4 regions of the Sphingopyxis sp. OPL5 genome follow, and region 3 is predicted to be linked to each of the others. Evidence: predicted binding sites of a transcription regulator. Region 3 holds the regulator's gene; each other region holds the start of a gene.
The links. The regulator LexA, encoded in region 3, represses DNA repair genes until DNA is damaged. The targets are predictions, from matches to a motif close to GTTCCNCNCTTGTTCT.
Positions count from the first base shown of each region.

Region 1 (3,919 bases), 410 kb from region 3:
GGCGCGACAATTCCTTGGCCAGCTTGACGCGCTGCGCCTCGCCGCCCGACAGGGTCGTCGCCTGTTGCCCGACCTTGATGTACCCCAGGCCGACGCGCACCAGCATCGCCATCTTCTCGCGGATCGACGGCACCGCCTTGAAGAACTCCGCCGCATCCTCGACGGTCATGTCGAGCACGTCGGCGATGCTGTACCCCTTGAACTTCACCTCCAGCGTTTCGCGGTTGTAGCGTTTGCCGTGGCACGTCTCGCACGTCACATAGACGTCGGGCAGGAAGTGCATCTCGATCTTGATGAGGCCATCGCCGGTGCAGGTCTCGCAGCGCCCGCCCTTGACGTTGAAGCTGAAACGCCCGGGTTTGTAGCCGCGCGCCTGGCTTTCGGGCAGCCCCGCGAACCAGTCGCGGATGATCGTGAAGGCGCCCGTATAAGTGGCGGGGTTCGATCGCGGGGTGCGCCCGATCGGCGACTGGTCGATGTCGATGACCTTGTCGCAATGCTCCAGCCCCTTGAGGCTGTCGTGCGGCCCCGCGACCATCCGCGCGCCGTTGAGTACGCGCGCCGCGCTGGCGTAGAGCGTGTCGATGATCAGGCTCGACTTGCCGCTTCCCGACAGGCCGGTAACGCAGGTGAAGGTGCCGAGCGGGATCTTGACCGTGACATTGTCGAGATTGTTCGCGCGCGCGCCCTTGAGCACGAGGTCGAAGCCATTGCCCTTGCGGCGGTGCTTCGGGATGTCGATCTTCTTCGCGCCGGTGAGATAGGCTGCGGTCAGGCTGTTCTTGTTCGCGAGCACCTGTTCGAGCGTGCCCTCGGCGACGATTTCGCCGCCGTGGAGTCCCGCGCCGGGCCCCATGTCGACGATATAATCGGCGTGCCGGATCGCATCCTCGTCATGCTCGACGACGATGACGGTGTTGCCGAGGTCGCGGAGACGCTTGAGCGTCGCGAGCAGCCGGTCGTTGTCGCGCTGGTGAAGCCCGATGCTCGGTTCGTCGAGGACGTACAGCACCCCCGACAGGCCGCTGCCGATCTGGCTGGCGAGGCGGATGCGCTGGCTTTCGCCGCCGCTGAGCGTCCCGCTGGTGCGGTTGAGGTTGATATAATCGAGCCCGACATTGTTGAGGAAGCCCAGCCGCGCGTTGATTTCCTTCAGGATCGCCTTGGCGATCTGCTGCTGGGTGTCGTTCAGTTTTTCGTCGAGGGTCGAGAACCATTCGAGCGCGTCGGCGACCGAGCGCTGCGCCGACAGGCTGATGTCCTCGCCGGCGATCTTCACCGCGAGCGGTTCGGGGCGCAGGCGTGCGCCGTGGCACGTCTCGCACGGCTGCGGCGTCTGATATTTGCTCAGCTCCTCGCGCATCCACGCGCTTTCGGTCTGGAGCAGGCGGCGGTTGAGGTTGCCGATGACGCCCTCGAACGCCTTGTGCGTCGTATAGCTGCGTTTGCCGTCCTTGAAGGTCAGTTCGACGGGCTTGCCGCCGGTGCCATAGAGGATGACCAACTGCACCTCGCCGGGCAGGTCCTGCCAGGGCGTCGTCAGGTCGAAACCATAGGCTTTGCCAAGGCTTTCGAGCACTTGCATATAATAAGGCGAGGGCGGGTTCGATTTCGCCCACGGCACCACCGCGCCCTTTTTCAGGCTCAGCGCATGGTTCGGCACTACAAGGTCTGGGTCAAACTCCTGCCGCTCCCCCAACCCGTCACACGCGGGGCAGGCGCCCTGCGGCGCGTTGAAGCTGAACAGCCGCGGTTCGATCTCGGCGATCGTGAAGCCCGACACGGGACAGGCGAATTTCTCCGAGAAGATCAACCGGTTCGCGGGGATGCCCGCGCCCTTCATCGCGCCGCCGGTGTCTTCCTCTTCGCGCCCCGGCACCGGGCCGTCGGCGAGGTCGACATAGGCGAGCCCCTCGGCGAGCTTCAGCGCGGTCTCGAAACTGTCGGCGAGCCGCGTGCCGAGGCCTTCGCGCACCGCGATGCGGTCGACGACGACCTCGATGTCATGTTTGTATTTCTTGTCGAGCGCGGGGGCGTCGCCGATCTCGTAAAATTCGCCGTCGATGCGGACGCGCGTGAAGCCGTCCTTCTGCCACTGCGCGAGTTCCTTCTTATACTCGCCCTTGCGGCCGCGAACGACGGGGGCGAGCAGATAGGCCCGCGTGCCCTCGGGCAATTCCATCACGCGGTCGACCATCTGGCTGACCGTCTGCGCGCTTATCGGTTCGCCGGTGGCGGGCGAATAGGGAATGCCGACGCGCGCCCACAGCAGGCGCATATAGTCGTAGATTTCGGTCACCGTCGCGACCGTCGAGCGCGGGTTCCGCGACGTCGTCTTCTGCTCGATGCTGATCGCCGGCGACAGCCCGTCGATATGCTCGACGTCGGGCTTCTGCATCATCTCGAGGAACTGGCGCGCGTAAGCCGACAGGCTCTCGACATAGCGCCGCTGGCCCTCGGCATAGATGGTGTCGAAGGCGAGGCTCGACTTGCCGCTACCCGACAGGCCGGTGATGACGACCAGCGCGTCGCGCGGCAGGTCGACGTTCACGCCCTTCAGATTATGCTCGCGCGCACCGCGCACGGAGATGTGGGTGAGACTCATGGGAGGGGTGTGTTCCAGATTTGTTCTTTGCGCGCAAGGGGGCGCGTTCGCTTGAAGATAAGAACAGCTGGGCTGACTCGCAATGTATTGGGGCGCCGCCACCGCGGAATGACGTCGCGCCGTGATTCCGTCGAGAATGCGGATTCGCTATGTGTCGTTGTCGATCGAAATATCCGCCTCGATCATCGGCGATGCGACGACAATCGTCTGGCCCGACAGGCCCCTCAGCCGCACAGTATACCGTTCATCGGGCAGAATTCGGGCAATTTCGCCGGGCCAGTAAGCATCAGTGCCAAGTCGCCGGACACGGATCGCGCTGCCCACCGGAAAATCGGCATTCGAAACCATGAGCGCCGCGGACAAGTGGATATCGGCAGAGTTGGTGACGGGGTATTCGCCGGGCGCATCGACTCGCTTGACCCCAACGTACTGCATTAATTCCGACCAAGGCTTCACCACAACGGCCGAGCGCCACACGCCGGCAAGCCTTGCCTCAACCAAATCATCCGGCTTATAGTCCTTAAGGTTCATGGCCCCGTCCCATCCCCGCTGCCCGGCGTCGAACCGGAGTATGTCGATTTGTTGGCCGCGATCGTCGCATTCACGATGCCTGTCGCCGCCCCGTCACCCGCTCTTAGTTTTGCAAAATTGGCAACCACCGTATCGCCGATCTGGAAAAGGCTGTTCCGAAACGCTTGGTTTTTGGCGGCATCGGCGGCGATCGCAATTTCGGGGTCGGATAGCAAACTGTCTGGCGTAAAGGCGATTTGAGACGGAGCACCACCCTGTCCGGGCGTCAGCGCCACCGGCGCTCCATATGCCGCGGCGACCGTGGACACCGCTAGCGTCGATAACTTCTTTACCATGTCCGCAGTCGCACGTCCATCGAACACAAAACCTTTCACCGAAAAATCGGCCGTATTATTCAATTTCAGGGCGACGCTGGTGTTGCCTCCAAAGCCGCGACCAAACGCATGGTTGTAGTTCGGCGCCCAAGCCGAATCTCCGGCTCTCGTAACGAAATAGGCGTGCGGCAGATAATTTAATAACGTGCCGTCACCGACCACAGACGGCGAAGCCGACTGCGTTACTTGTTTTTGAGCGATGTCTTCTGCCGTTTCTGCCTGAACTTCCAACTTGGGATATTTTAGATTGGAGCAAGTTCCAATTCGCTCTGCGGCCACATAGCCTCGTATATTCTCGGCATGCTGGTCATAGGCCATCTGCCAGATCATCAGCGCCGCTTTTGCCTCATCGGGAAGCGGCGTAGCCCACACGTTCTGCGAATTACGAGATTGTTGAAACCCGCTCAGT
Region 1 covers NZ_CP060725.1:100,708-104,626, reverse strand. Annotated here, with positions in the region: gene uvrA (excinuclease ABC subunit UvrA) at 1-2,605, opposite strand, end outside; gene EEB18_RS00425 (hypothetical protein) at 2,753-3,136, opposite strand; gene EEB18_RS00420 (hypothetical protein) at 3,133-3,919, opposite strand, start outside.
Region 1: the regulator LexA is predicted to act here: its motif matches at 2,617-2,632, upstream of uvrA (excinuclease ABC subunit UvrA).

Region 2 (3,919 bases), 2.0 Mb from region 3:
CTCGCGAGGTCGCCGATCGTCTTGAGTCCCGCGCGCACCAGCGCGGTCGTCGCCTCGGCTTCGAGTTCGAGCGCGGCGACGGGCAGGCGGCGCACGGCCTGCGCCTCGTCGGGTGCGGGGCGCGTCTGGTAACGCGCGAGCGCGCGCGCCGCATCGGCGGTCGGGCCGAGCGCGATGCGCACACTCATGCCGAGGCGGCCGAGGCGCATCTCGACATCGTCGATCAGTTCGGCCTCACCGCCCAGCAGATGCTCGGCCCCCGCGATGTCGAGGATCAGCCCGTCGGGGGCGTCGATCGCCACGAGCGGCGTGTAGCGGTTGCAGCCGAGCGCGAGCCGGTCGAGCCAGGCGGCATCGGCGACCGGGTCGTGCGCCACGACCAGCAGCTCGGGCACCCGCGCGCGCGCGTCGGCGAGCGGCATGCCGGGGGTGAGTCCGGCCGCCTGCGCGGCGCGGTCGACGCTCGCGAGGCGGAGCGCGCCGCGTATCTTCTCGGCGAAGACGAGCGGGGCGTCAGGCGGCCGCGGCGCCGTGCGGCAGAGCCGCTCGGCGGGCAGCCAGGGGAAGAACAGCGCCAGATAGCGCCGCTTCGCCGGCATTCGGCCCGAAGACTTGTTCGTCATGGTTCCATTCCATTTGCCAGCGCCCGCCCGCGGCGCCGCCGCGCCAGCGCAGCAGTTCGAGGTCGAAGGCGGGAGCGCCCGGCGCATGGGCTTCCAGTTCGCGCGACGGCGCGGCGGCGACGCTCCAGCGCGTTTCGGCGACGCTTGCGCTGGGGACCGCGTTCAGCCGCAGCATCAGCAATGTGGTTCCCGCATCGCGCGCGCCGAGCGCGAGCCGCCGCCCCGCGGTCAGGTCGAGCAGCGGGAATTTGCCCCAGCTTTCGACGATCACCGCCGCCGATCCGGCGCAGCGGATCGCATCATTGGCGCAGGCGAGCAACAATTTGGGATCGGGCGCCTCAATCAGCAGCAGCCGGTCGGGATCGCCGCCAAGTTCGGCGATGCCGGGCGCATAGAGTTGCCCGCCGCGCCGGCCCGCATCGGTGGTGCGCAGCCAGACCAGCGGTGCCGGGCCGGGAAGGCGCAGCGCGAGCAGCGCGACAAAGGCGGCGGCGCTGCTCGCGTCGAGTGCGTCGGCGGCGAAAAATTCATGCACGCGCTCCGTCGCGAGTCCGCCGCCGAGCGCGGCGTCGAAGTCCGCATGACCGCTCGCCAGCCGCCCCGCCGTTTCGGCGCGCGGCTCGGCCTCGCCGGTGATCCGGGCGAGACGCCGACGCAGGCCGGCAATAGAAGGGTGCGACTCGTGGGGCATGATGTTCCTGATTTGTTCTATTAGCGCCTTCAGAGCCGCGCTTGTCAAGGCGAGTCAGGGACAGCCTGACCCTCTCGCCTAAAACCCCGTCATCCCCGCGAAGGCGGGGATCCAGCTTCCTTCTTCTTCTCTTTTCTTCGTGCCTTTGCGCCTTTGCGTGAACCCACAAAAATCACACGCAAAGGCGCAAAGGCACGAAGAAGGAAAAAGCTAGATCCCCGCCTTCGCGGGGATGACGAAGAAGGGGAGGCGAAGAGTCTGCTCACCCCGGAACGAACAACCCCCGGCTCTCGCGCACCTCGGCGTCGAGCCAGTCGATGAAGGCGCGGATGCGTGGTTGCGGGGCGACGTCGCGGTGAAGCGCGAGCCAGAAGGCGCGCGCGATGACCTGGTCGGGTCGCACCCGCACCAGCGCGGGGTCGTTCGCGGCGAGGAAGCAAGGCAAAACCCCGACCCCGGCGCCGCCCGCGATCATCCGCCTTTGCGCGAGAATGCTCGACGAGCGCACCCCGGCGCGCAGCCCCGGCTCGATCTCGCCCAGATAGTCGAGTTCGGGGGCGTAGAGGATGTCGGGGACATAGCCGATCACCGGCACCCCGGCGCGCGACAGCGGGGTCGCGGCGACCGCCGCTTGCCAGTCGGTGCGGTCGGCGGGCGCATAAAGACCGAGGCTATAGTCCGACAATTTGCGCGTGATCAGCGGGCCTTTTCGCGGCCGCGCGAGCAGCACCGCCATATCGGCCTCGCGCCGCGACGGGTTCAAAAACCCCGACGAGGCGACGAGGTCGATCTCGAGCTCGGGATGCGCGGCGACGAAACCCGCGAGGCGCGGCGCGATGAAATTGCCCCCGAACCCTTCGGACACGCTGATCCGCAATTGCCCCGACAGCGCCGCGCCGCCGTCGCCGGCCGAGCGGATGCGCGCCGCCGCCGCCGCCATCGCCTCGGCATGCGGGACGAGCGCGCGGCCGGCCGCCGTAAGCAGGAAACCGCCCGGCGCGCGTTCGAACAATGTCTGTTGCAACCCCGCCTCGAGCGCGCTCAGCTGGCGGCTGACGGTCGTCGCATCGACCTGCAGCGCCGCTCCGGCGCGTGCGAGGGTGCCATGCTGCGCGACGGTCAGGAAATATTGCAGCTTGTCCCAGTCCATGACCTGCAAATATGCAGCATTGTCCTGCAAGTCTATCCCTTGCAATCGCGGCGCACCTGGTCTGTGGAAGGCGCAACATTTTTGGGAGACAGACCATGCGACAGATCGACCATCTTATCGTCGGCGGCGCCGGTGGCAGCAGCCGCCGCAGCCCGATCTTCGACCCCAACAACGGCAATGTGCAGGCCGAGGTCGCTTTGGGCGATGCGGCATTGCTCGACAAGGCGGTCGCCGCGGCGAAGGCGGCGCAGCCCGGCTGGGCCGCGACCAACCCGCAGCGCCGCGCGCGCGTGATGTTCGAATTCAAGCGCCTCGTCGAAGCGAACATGGACGAACTCGCGCATCTGCTGTCGAGCGAGCATGGCAAGGTGATCGCCGATTCGAAGGGCGACATCCAGCGCGGGCTCGAAGTCATCGAATTCTGCTGCGGCATCCCGCATGTGCTGAAGGGCGAATATACGCAGGGCGCCGGCCCCGGCATCGACGTCTATTCGATGCGCCAACCGATCGGCATCGGCGCGGGCATCACCCCGTTCAACTTCCCCGCGATGATTCCGCTGTGGATGTCCGGCGTCGCGATCGCGACCGGCAACGCCTTCCTGATCAAGCCCAGCGAGCGCGACCCCTCGGTCCCCGTCCGCCTCGCCGAACTCTTCCTCGAGGCCGGGCTGCCCGAGGGCATCTGCCAGGTCGTCCATGGCGACAAGGAAATGGTCGACGCGATCCTCGACCATCCCGATATCGGCGCGGTCAGCTTCGTCGGCTCGTCGGACATCGCGCATTATGTCTACAATCGCGGCGTCGCCAACGGCAAGCGCGTGCAGGCGATGGGTGGCGCGAAGAATCACGGCATCGTCATGCCCGACGCCGACCTCGACCAGGTGGTGAACGACCTTGCCGGCGCCGCCTTCGGCTCGGCGGGCGAGCGCTGCATGGCGCTTCCTGTGGTGGTCCCCGTCGGCGACGAGACCGCCGAGCGGCTGAAGGCCAAGCTGATCCCCGCGATCGAGGCGCTGCGCGTCGGCGTATCGACCGATGCCGAAGCGCATTACGGCCCGGTGGTGACGCAGGCGCACAAGGAAAAGGTCGAAGGCTGGATCCAGAAATGCGCCGACGAAGGCGCCGAACTGGTGGTCGATGGCCGCGGCTTCACGCTGCAGGGATATGAAAAGGGCTTCTTCATCGGCCCGACCCTGTTCGACCATGTCACCACCGACATGGAATCGTACAAGGAAGAGATTTTCGGCCCGGTGCTGCAGATCGTCCGCGCCCCCGATTTCGAAACCGCGCTGGCGCTGCCCTCGAAGCATCAATATGGCAATGGCGTCGCGATCTTCACGCGCAACGGCCATGCCGCGCGCGAATTCGCGGCGCGGGTCAACGTCGGCATGGTCGGCATCAACGTGCCGATCCCGGTGCCGGTCGCCTATCACAGCTTCGGCGGCTGGAAGCGTT
Region 2 covers NZ_CP060725.1:2,333,233-2,337,151, forward strand. Annotated here, with positions in the region: gene EEB18_RS11105 (Y-family DNA polymerase) at 1-623, opposite strand, end outside; gene EEB18_RS11110 (ImuA family protein) at 514-1,314, opposite strand; gene EEB18_RS11115 (LysR family transcriptional regulator) at 1,577-2,464, opposite strand; gene EEB18_RS11120 (CoA-acylating methylmalonate-semialdehyde dehydrogenase) at 2,560-3,919, shown strand, end outside.
Region 2: the regulator LexA is predicted to act here: its motif matches at 1,318-1,333, upstream of EEB18_RS11110 (ImuA family protein).

Region 3 (3,919 bases):
GACGCGCAGCTTGTGGTCGGCGCCCGCCCGCGTGTCGCGATCCTCACCACCGGCGACGAACTCGTCCAGCCGGGCCGTGCGCTCGCGCCCGGCCAGATCCCCGACAGCAACGGCACGATGCTCGCCGCGATGCTCGCCGCCGAGCCCGCCGTGGTCAGCATCCCGCTCCACATCCGCGACGACCGTGAAATTTTATCCAAGGTATTAAAAGACCTGGCGCGACGTCACGACGTCATCGTCACCGTCGGCGGCGCCTCGGTCGGCGATCACGACCATGTCCGCGGCGCGCTCGACGATGCCGGCGGGCGGCTCGATTTCTGGAAGATCGCGATGCGCCCCGGCAAGCCGCTGATCGCGGGCACGCTCGGCGACGCGCTGCTGCTTGGCCTGCCCGGCAACCCCTCGTCGGCCTTCGTTACTGCGACCCTGTTCCTGCTCCCCCTCGTCCGCCATCTCGCCGGCGCGCGAGCCCCGCTCCCGCAACTGCGCAGGGCCCCGCTCGCGGCCCCCCTCGGCCCCGGCGGCGCGCGACGCGACTATTTGCGCGGACGGATCGACGGCGGCCTTCTCTCGCCCTTCGACGGACAGGACAGCGGCCGCACCTTTCCGCTCGCTGCGGCGAATGCGCTCGTCATCCGCGAGATCGGTGCGCCGTCCCGCGCGGCGGGCGACGCGGCGGATTATATCGACATCGCTTGACAAGTTCGCTTCTGTTCCATTATCGTTCTCCTTATGTCCGAAACCGGCATCATGGAGAACGCCCGATGTTGACCGCCAAGCAGCATGAACTGCTCCACTTCATCCAGCAAAAGCTCGACGCGAGCGGCATCTCGCCGTCGTTCGAGGAGATGAAGGAGGCGCTCGGGCTCAAATCCAAATCGGGAATCCACCGCCTGATCAGCGCGCTCGAGGAGCGCGGCTTCCTCCGCCGCCTCCCCAACCGCGCCCGCGCGCTCGAGGTCGTCAAGCTTCCCGAGGGCGGCAAGGCGGCCGTCAGCACCGATCGCGACAATGTCGTGCCGCTGCGCAAGCCCGCCCCGGCGATGCGCCCGATCGCCGCGAACGACATCGTCGAGGTCCCGCTCCACGGCAAGATCGCCGCGGGTGTGCCGATCGAGGCGTTCGAAAATCATGACAATCTCGCGGTCCCCGCCGCGCTGCTTGGTTCGGGCGAACATTATGCGCTCGAAGTGTCGGGCGACTCGATGGTCGAGGCCGGCATCTTCGACGGCGATTATGCGCTGATCCAAAAGGTCAGCACCGCGCGCGAAGGCGATATCGTCGTCGCGCTCGTCGACGGGCAGGATGCGACGCTCAAATATTTCCGCCGCGAGGGCAAGATGATCCGTCTCGATCCCGCGAACAGTGCCTATGAGCCGCAGCGCTACGCCGCCGAGCGCGTCATCGTGCAAGGGAAGTTGTCGGGACTGCTTCGTCGTTACCACTGACCTGCGGCGGGCGGCGCCACATATGCTCGTCGCCCGCGCCTAACGCCGTCACCGCGCGCGGCCGATCGCCGAGGTAAAGCGCCAGCCCGCCGGTCTGCGGCAAGGTATCGCGGTCGATCGTCAGCCAGCGCCCGGCGCATTCGCGCGGCAGCCAGCGCTCGCTGATCACCACATCGGCCGCGGCGCACGCCGCCGCCATGTCCGCCCCCTCGATCCGGTCGCGCCCGCGCGCCGCCAGGATGGTGCGCCCATCCTGCGTCCAGCGACAGAAATCGCGGTTGCAGGCGACATGATCGAGGTCGGTGAGCGCGGCGAGCGGCGCATCGATGCCCGCCGCCTCGGCCACCGCGTCGCGCACATAATCCCCCGCCCGCTCGCGCAGCAACGCATAGCTGCCGTCGGGTTGTGCCGCGGCGATATGCTTGCCGTCGCCGGTAATCAGCACATCGGGCCGCGGCTGGGCGAGCAGGACGGCCATGCCGAGGACCAGCGGCACCGCCCCCGCCCAACGCCAGCGCGTCCGCCACAGCAGCAGCCATATCCCGCCGAAGATCGCGAGGCCGAAACCCCAGGGCGGGAACACCGGCAGCGTCGCGACCGCGCCGGGCGCATCGGCGACGCTGTGCGCGAGCCAGATCAGGGCGTTCAGCGCCTGCTCGGCGACCCACCAGAAGGGCGCGCCGAGCCCGACGCTGTCGAACAGCAAAGCCAGCGCCTCGGCGGGCATGATGACAAAGGTCGTCAGCGGGATCGCGACGACATTGGCGAGCGCGCCATAGAGCCCCGCCTTGTGGAAATGGAACAGCGCGATCGGCGCCAGCGCGACCTCGACCGCGAGCCCGGTGATCACCAGTCCCGCGACCCCGCGTCCCAGGCGAAACACCCATGGCTCCTCGCGCCGCGCCATGAACCGCTGCATCGCGCGGCTTTCGTGGAGCGCGACGATCGCGGTGATCGCCGCGAAACTCAGCTGGAAACTCGGCCCCGCCAGCGATTCGGGGCGCCAGATCAGCACAATCAGCGCGCCCGCCGCGACCAGCCGCAGCGTCAGCGCCTCGCGCCCGAGCAGAAAGGCGATCAGCACCAGCAGCGCGGCGATGAACGAGCGCAAGGTCGGCACCTCGGCCCCCGCGAGCAACGTATACCCCCCGCCCGCCAGCGCTGCGACCGCCGCCGCCAGCGGCAGCACATAGCCCGCCAGCGCCAGCCGCCGACTGAGCGCGAGCAGGCTCATCGCGATCAGCATTGCAAAGGTCACCACCGCGGTCACATGCAGCCCGCTGATCGACAGCAAATGCGCCAGCCCGCTCCGCCGCATCGCCTCCTCGTCGGCCTCGCTGATCGCGCCGCGATCGCCCGCGACGAGCGCCGCGGCGATCCCCCCTGCCGATCCGTCGATCTGCCCGTGGATATGATCGCTCAGCCGCGCGCGCAGCGTCTGCACCCCGTCCCCCGCGCCCGGCGCCCGCCCGATCTCGCCGAGGACCGTGCCGACCGCGCCGATCCGGTCGAACCAGGCGCGCTGCGCGAAATCATAGCCGCCGGGCAGGCTCGCGGTCGGCGGCGGCATCAACCGCGCGCGCAGCCCGATCGCCTCGCCCGGCGCGATGCCCTTGCCCTGTTCGCCCGCCGCGGTGATCCGCAACCGCGGCGGCAGATCGGGTCGCTTCAGCGGCCGCACGATCAGCCGGACCTGGTCCTTCGCCGGCAGCGGCTCGACGCTTTCGACGCTCGCCGAAAATTCGGTTACCACCGGCAGCGCCAGCACGGGCGCCGACAGCCATAGTGCTCGCCCCCACACGAGCAACAGCCCCAGCGCCATCACCGCGCATTCGACGACGACCGCGCGCCCGAACCGGCGTTGCCAGCCGATCAGCAGCCCGGCGAGCGCGCCGGCGCCCAGCACCAGCAGCAGCCCGATCCAGTGGGTCCGGGTGGGCAGCGCGAACCAGGCGGCGATCCCCGCGCCAAGCGCGACCGGCAGCCAAAGCGCGATCCGTTCGCGCTCGGCATCGAGCCGCGCTTCGATCGACTCGGGCATGCGCCGCACCATCGCCGCCGCGCGCAAACCAATGGGCGTTTGAAGCGGCCTTGTCGCCATGCTAGGGGCACCCCCGATCCCCGTCCCCGCCGTCCGCGGGGACCCGCAAAACTGAGTGAAAGAGGCCGTTGTGGCAACCGAAAATCAAACCATATCCGGCGAAGCGACCGGCGCCGATGTGGTGACGCGCTTCGCGCCGTCGCCCACGGGTTTCCTCCACATCGGCGGCGCGCGCACCGCGCTGTTCAACTGGCTGTTCGCGCGCCACCACGGCGGCAAGTTCCTGCTGCGCATCGAGGATACCGACCGCGCGCGCTCGACCGACGCGGCGATCGACGCGATCCTCGACGGGATGCGCTGGCTCGACCTCGATTGGGACGGCGACACCGTCTATCAATTCGCTCGCGCCGACCGCCATGCCGATGTCGCC
Region 3 covers NZ_CP060725.1:4,369,484-4,373,402, forward strand. Annotated here, with positions in the region: gene EEB18_RS21005 (molybdopterin molybdotransferase MoeA) at 1-699, shown strand, start outside; gene lexA (transcriptional repressor LexA) at 765-1,448, shown strand; gene EEB18_RS21015 (ComEC/Rec2 family competence protein) at 1,402-3,489, opposite strand; gene gltX (glutamate--tRNA ligase) at 3,620-3,919, shown strand, end outside.

Region 4 (3,919 bases), 1.2 Mb from region 3:
GCCAGCTCGCCAGCCGCAAGAGATAAGAGGCGTCGGCGCCATGGTCGAGCGCGAGATGGGCGAGGCGATGCTCGGCATCCTCCGCCGCATCGACCGTCTCCAGCGCGGGTTCGGCCCACAGCGCACGCATCTCGCGGTCGAGGGTCCGCTCGCGCGCCTCGCCGCCCGCCACCAGTGCCGCCTCGATCGCCGCGAAGCGCGCCGCGACGGGATCCACCGCGGGCGCCGTCCACGGATTGATCCGTTCGGGCGACCGGATCGATAGCGCCGCCTCATCCACCGGATCGCCGGACAGCATCGTCCAGCCGCTCTCCGCCAGCCTGTCCTCCGACATCGCCGGGTCGTCCGGCGCATCCTCGGGTCCGTCGTCGCCTGCGTCTTCGATCGCGCCGTCGTCGATCCAGCGCGCTTGTCGCAGCGCGTCTTCCAGACGTCCGCGCAGCGCGATGAATTTCGCCGGTTCGGCCTCGACGTCGATCTCTTTCAGCTTCCCGGCATAGGCGCGCTTGATCGCCCGCTCGTCGCTCGTCGGATCGATCCCCAGGCTGCTCCACGGCGGCCGGCGGCGGCTCACAGGAACTGCTCTCCGTCCATGCCGTCGACCGCCTTGTCGAGTTCGGTCCGTGCCGCCTCGATCTCGCGCGGTTCCTGCCGCGCCAGCACCGCTTCGAATTGCGCGATCCATTCGCCGACCAGTTGCCGCTCATAGCCCAGCCGGTTTTCGAACAGCTGGTTGGCACGCGCCAGCGTCGCGGCGTTCGCGGCTTCCTCGCGCGGATGGATCTTCAGCGCCTCCAGCGCCTTGCGGCGCTTGGCGAAATCGGCCTCGCTCTCGCGATCCTCCTCGTCGCGGATGACGAGCTGGCGCCGCGTTCCAGTGCCCGGCACTTCGACGTCGATCTCGAGCAGCCCCGACACGTCATAGGTGAAGCGCACCGCGATGCCGATCTGTCCGCCATGCCCCTGCGGCAACGGCACGTCGAGTTGCCCCAGCTTGACGTTCTGCGCGACGAAGCGCGATTCGCCCTGATAGATACCAAAGGTCACGCTCTGCTGGTGCGCCTCCATCGGCGAATAGACCTCGCTGCGGCTCGCCGGGATCACCGTGTTGCGTTCGATGATCGGCGAGAACAGCCCGGTGGTCACCTTGCCGCCCGCATCGCGGTGCCCCGTATCGACCCCCAGCGTGAAAGGGCAGACGTCGGTCAGGCGGATCTCCTTGAGCGCCGCGTCGCGGCTCTTCAGCCCCGCCTGCACCGCCGCGCCCAGCGCGATCGCATGGTCGGGGTTGATCTGCGCATTGGGAAAGCGCCCGAACATCCGCGTCACCGCGCGGCGGACCAGCGGCATCCGCGTCGCGCCGCCGACCATCACGATCTCCGACAGGCCCTCGGCGCGGACATTGCCGTCGCGCAGCGCGCGCAGCACCGGGTCGCGCAATCGGTCGATCAACGGCTGCGCCCGCGCCTCGAACGCCTCGCCGGTAATCTCGCATTCGAACGCCTCGCCCCTCCACACGATCTGGAACGGCGCGCGGTCGGCGTCGCTCAGCGCGCGGCGGGTGCGTTCGGCGGCGGCACGCATCACCTCGTCGAGCATCGCGCTGTCGCCCGGCTTCGCCTTCAGCCCCTCGCCCAGCGCATCGCGCGCCAGCGCGACGATCGCCGCGTTGAAATCCTCGCCGCCCAGCCGGTTGTCGCCCGCCGAGGCGCGCACCTCGATCACCCCGTCGAAAATCTCGACCAGCGAGACGTCGAAGGTGCCGCCGCCAAGGTCGAAGACCAGAAACGGGCGCTCCTCCTCGAGCTCATGGATGCCATAGGCCAGCGCCGCCGCGGTCGGCTCGTTGATCAGCCGCTCGACCTTCAGCCCGGCGAGTTCGCCCGCGCGCCGCGTCGCCTTGCGCTGGCGGTCGTTGAAATAAGCGGGAACGGTGATGATCGCGCCGGTGACCGGTTCGCCCAGAAACGCCTCGGCATCGGCCTTGAGTGCGCCGAGCACCATCGCCGACAGCTCTTCGGGGCGGTAGCGGCGCTTGCCCAATCGCGCTTCCTCGGTCGTGCCCATCCGCCGCTTGAAGATCGTCGCGGTCGCCTCGGGATGCGTCGCCTGCCGCTCACGCGCCGCGAGGCCGACGAGCAGCGCGCCGTCGTCGCCGACGCTGACCGCAGAGGGGGTGAGCAGGTCGCCGAGCGCGTTGGGAATCAGTTCGGGCCCGCCGTCGCGCCACACCGCGACCGCGCTGTTCGTCGTCCCCAGATCGATCCCCACCAGCATAAGTGCCTGTCCCCCAACGCGCTTCCAGGGCACACCGCCTAAAGGCTGCGTGCCGCGATGAAAAGCCGCTCCCCCATATCTTGTGTCACCCGAAATAATTTTTGCCGGTGCGGCACTTTTGTCACGCCCGCGCCGGACCCGCGGAAAGCCGCGGCCCGACTCCGCGAAGCGTGCTTTGCCATCGACGAAACGAATCAAAATGGCGACGAGTCGAGTCCCTAATCTGTCATTTACTCTCTTGCGTCTCAGCGCCGACGTGGCACTATGGATGGTGGGTAGACCACGGGGGCACCCCAAGAAATAGTGTTTGGCTGGAAATGGCGGTTTTCCGTCGCTCATGAGACATGGGCACGGGAAAGAGCGTTTTGCGCCCAAAAATATGTGCCCCCGAGGACGGTTTAGATGCTAGGCTGGGGTTTCGTCCCGAGTCGAACAAGACAGGAACAGGCGCGCGATGCGCGCCGGTGTAATCGAGGGCGTGATACATGGATTTTCGGGAAACGGACCGGGTGGAGACGAGCGACGTGGCGACGATGGAATTGACGAAAAACGACACGCAGGCGGCCCCCGAATCAAAGGGCGATTCGCCCGCAACGGCAAAGCTCAACGACAGCGGCGAGGCGAAAGTCCACGCGCGCCGGTTCGAGGTCGTCACCGACCGCAGCCGCGACGCGCTGCTCACCGACTTCGGCAAGGAAACGCTCGAAGACCGCTATCTGCTTCCCGGCGAATCCTATCAGGATCTCTTCGCGCGCGTCGCGTCGGCCTATGCCGACGATCAGGACCACGCCCAGCGCCTCTACGACTATATCTCGAAGCTGTGGTTCATGCCCGCGACCCCCGTTCTCTCGAACGGCGGCACCGGCCGCGGCCTGCCGATCAGCTGCTATCTGAACTCGGTCCCCGACAGCCTCGAAGGCATTGTCGAGACGTGGAACGAAAATGTCTGGCTCGCCAGCCGCGGCGGCGGCATCGGCACCTATTGGGGCAGCGTGCGCGGCATCGGCGAACCGGTCGGCCTCAACGGCAAGACCAGCGGCATCATTCCCTTCGTCCGCGTGATGGACTCACTCACCCTCGCCATCTCGCAGGGCAGCCTGCGCCGCGGCTCGGCCGCCTGCTACCTCGACATCTCGCACCCCGAGATTGAGGAGTTCCTCGAAATCCGCAAACCCTCGGGCGACTTCAACCGCAAGGCGCTCAACCTCCACCACGGCGTGCTGATCACCGACGAGTTCATGGAGGCCGTCCGCGACGGCACCGAATTCAACCTGCGCAGCCCCAAGGACCAGAGCGTCCGCGGCGCCGTCGACGCGCGCAGCCTGTTCCAGAAGCTCGTCGAAACGCGCCTCGCGACCGGCGAACCCTACATCATCTTCATCGACCAGGTGAACCGCATGATGCCCAAGCATCACCGCGATCTCGGGCTCAAGGTCACCACCTCGAACCTGTGCAGCGAAATCACGCTGCCGACCGGCCGCGACCATCTCGGCAACGATCGCACCGCGGTCTGCTGCCTCTCGTCGCTCAACCTCGAAACCTGGGACGAGTGGAACGGCGACAAGATGTTCATCGAGGATGTCATGCGCATGCTCGACAACGTCCTGCAGGATTATATCGACCGCGCCCCGCCCGAAATGGC
Region 4 covers NZ_CP060725.1:3,126,699-3,130,617, reverse strand. Annotated here, with positions in the region: gene EEB18_RS15105 (hypothetical protein) at 1-574, opposite strand, end outside; gene EEB18_RS15100 (Hsp70 family protein) at 571-2,277, opposite strand; gene EEB18_RS15095 (ribonucleoside-diphosphate reductase subunit alpha) at 2,763-3,919, shown strand, end outside.
Region 4: the regulator LexA is predicted to act here: its motif matches at 2,707-2,722, upstream of EEB18_RS15095 (ribonucleoside-diphosphate reductase subunit alpha).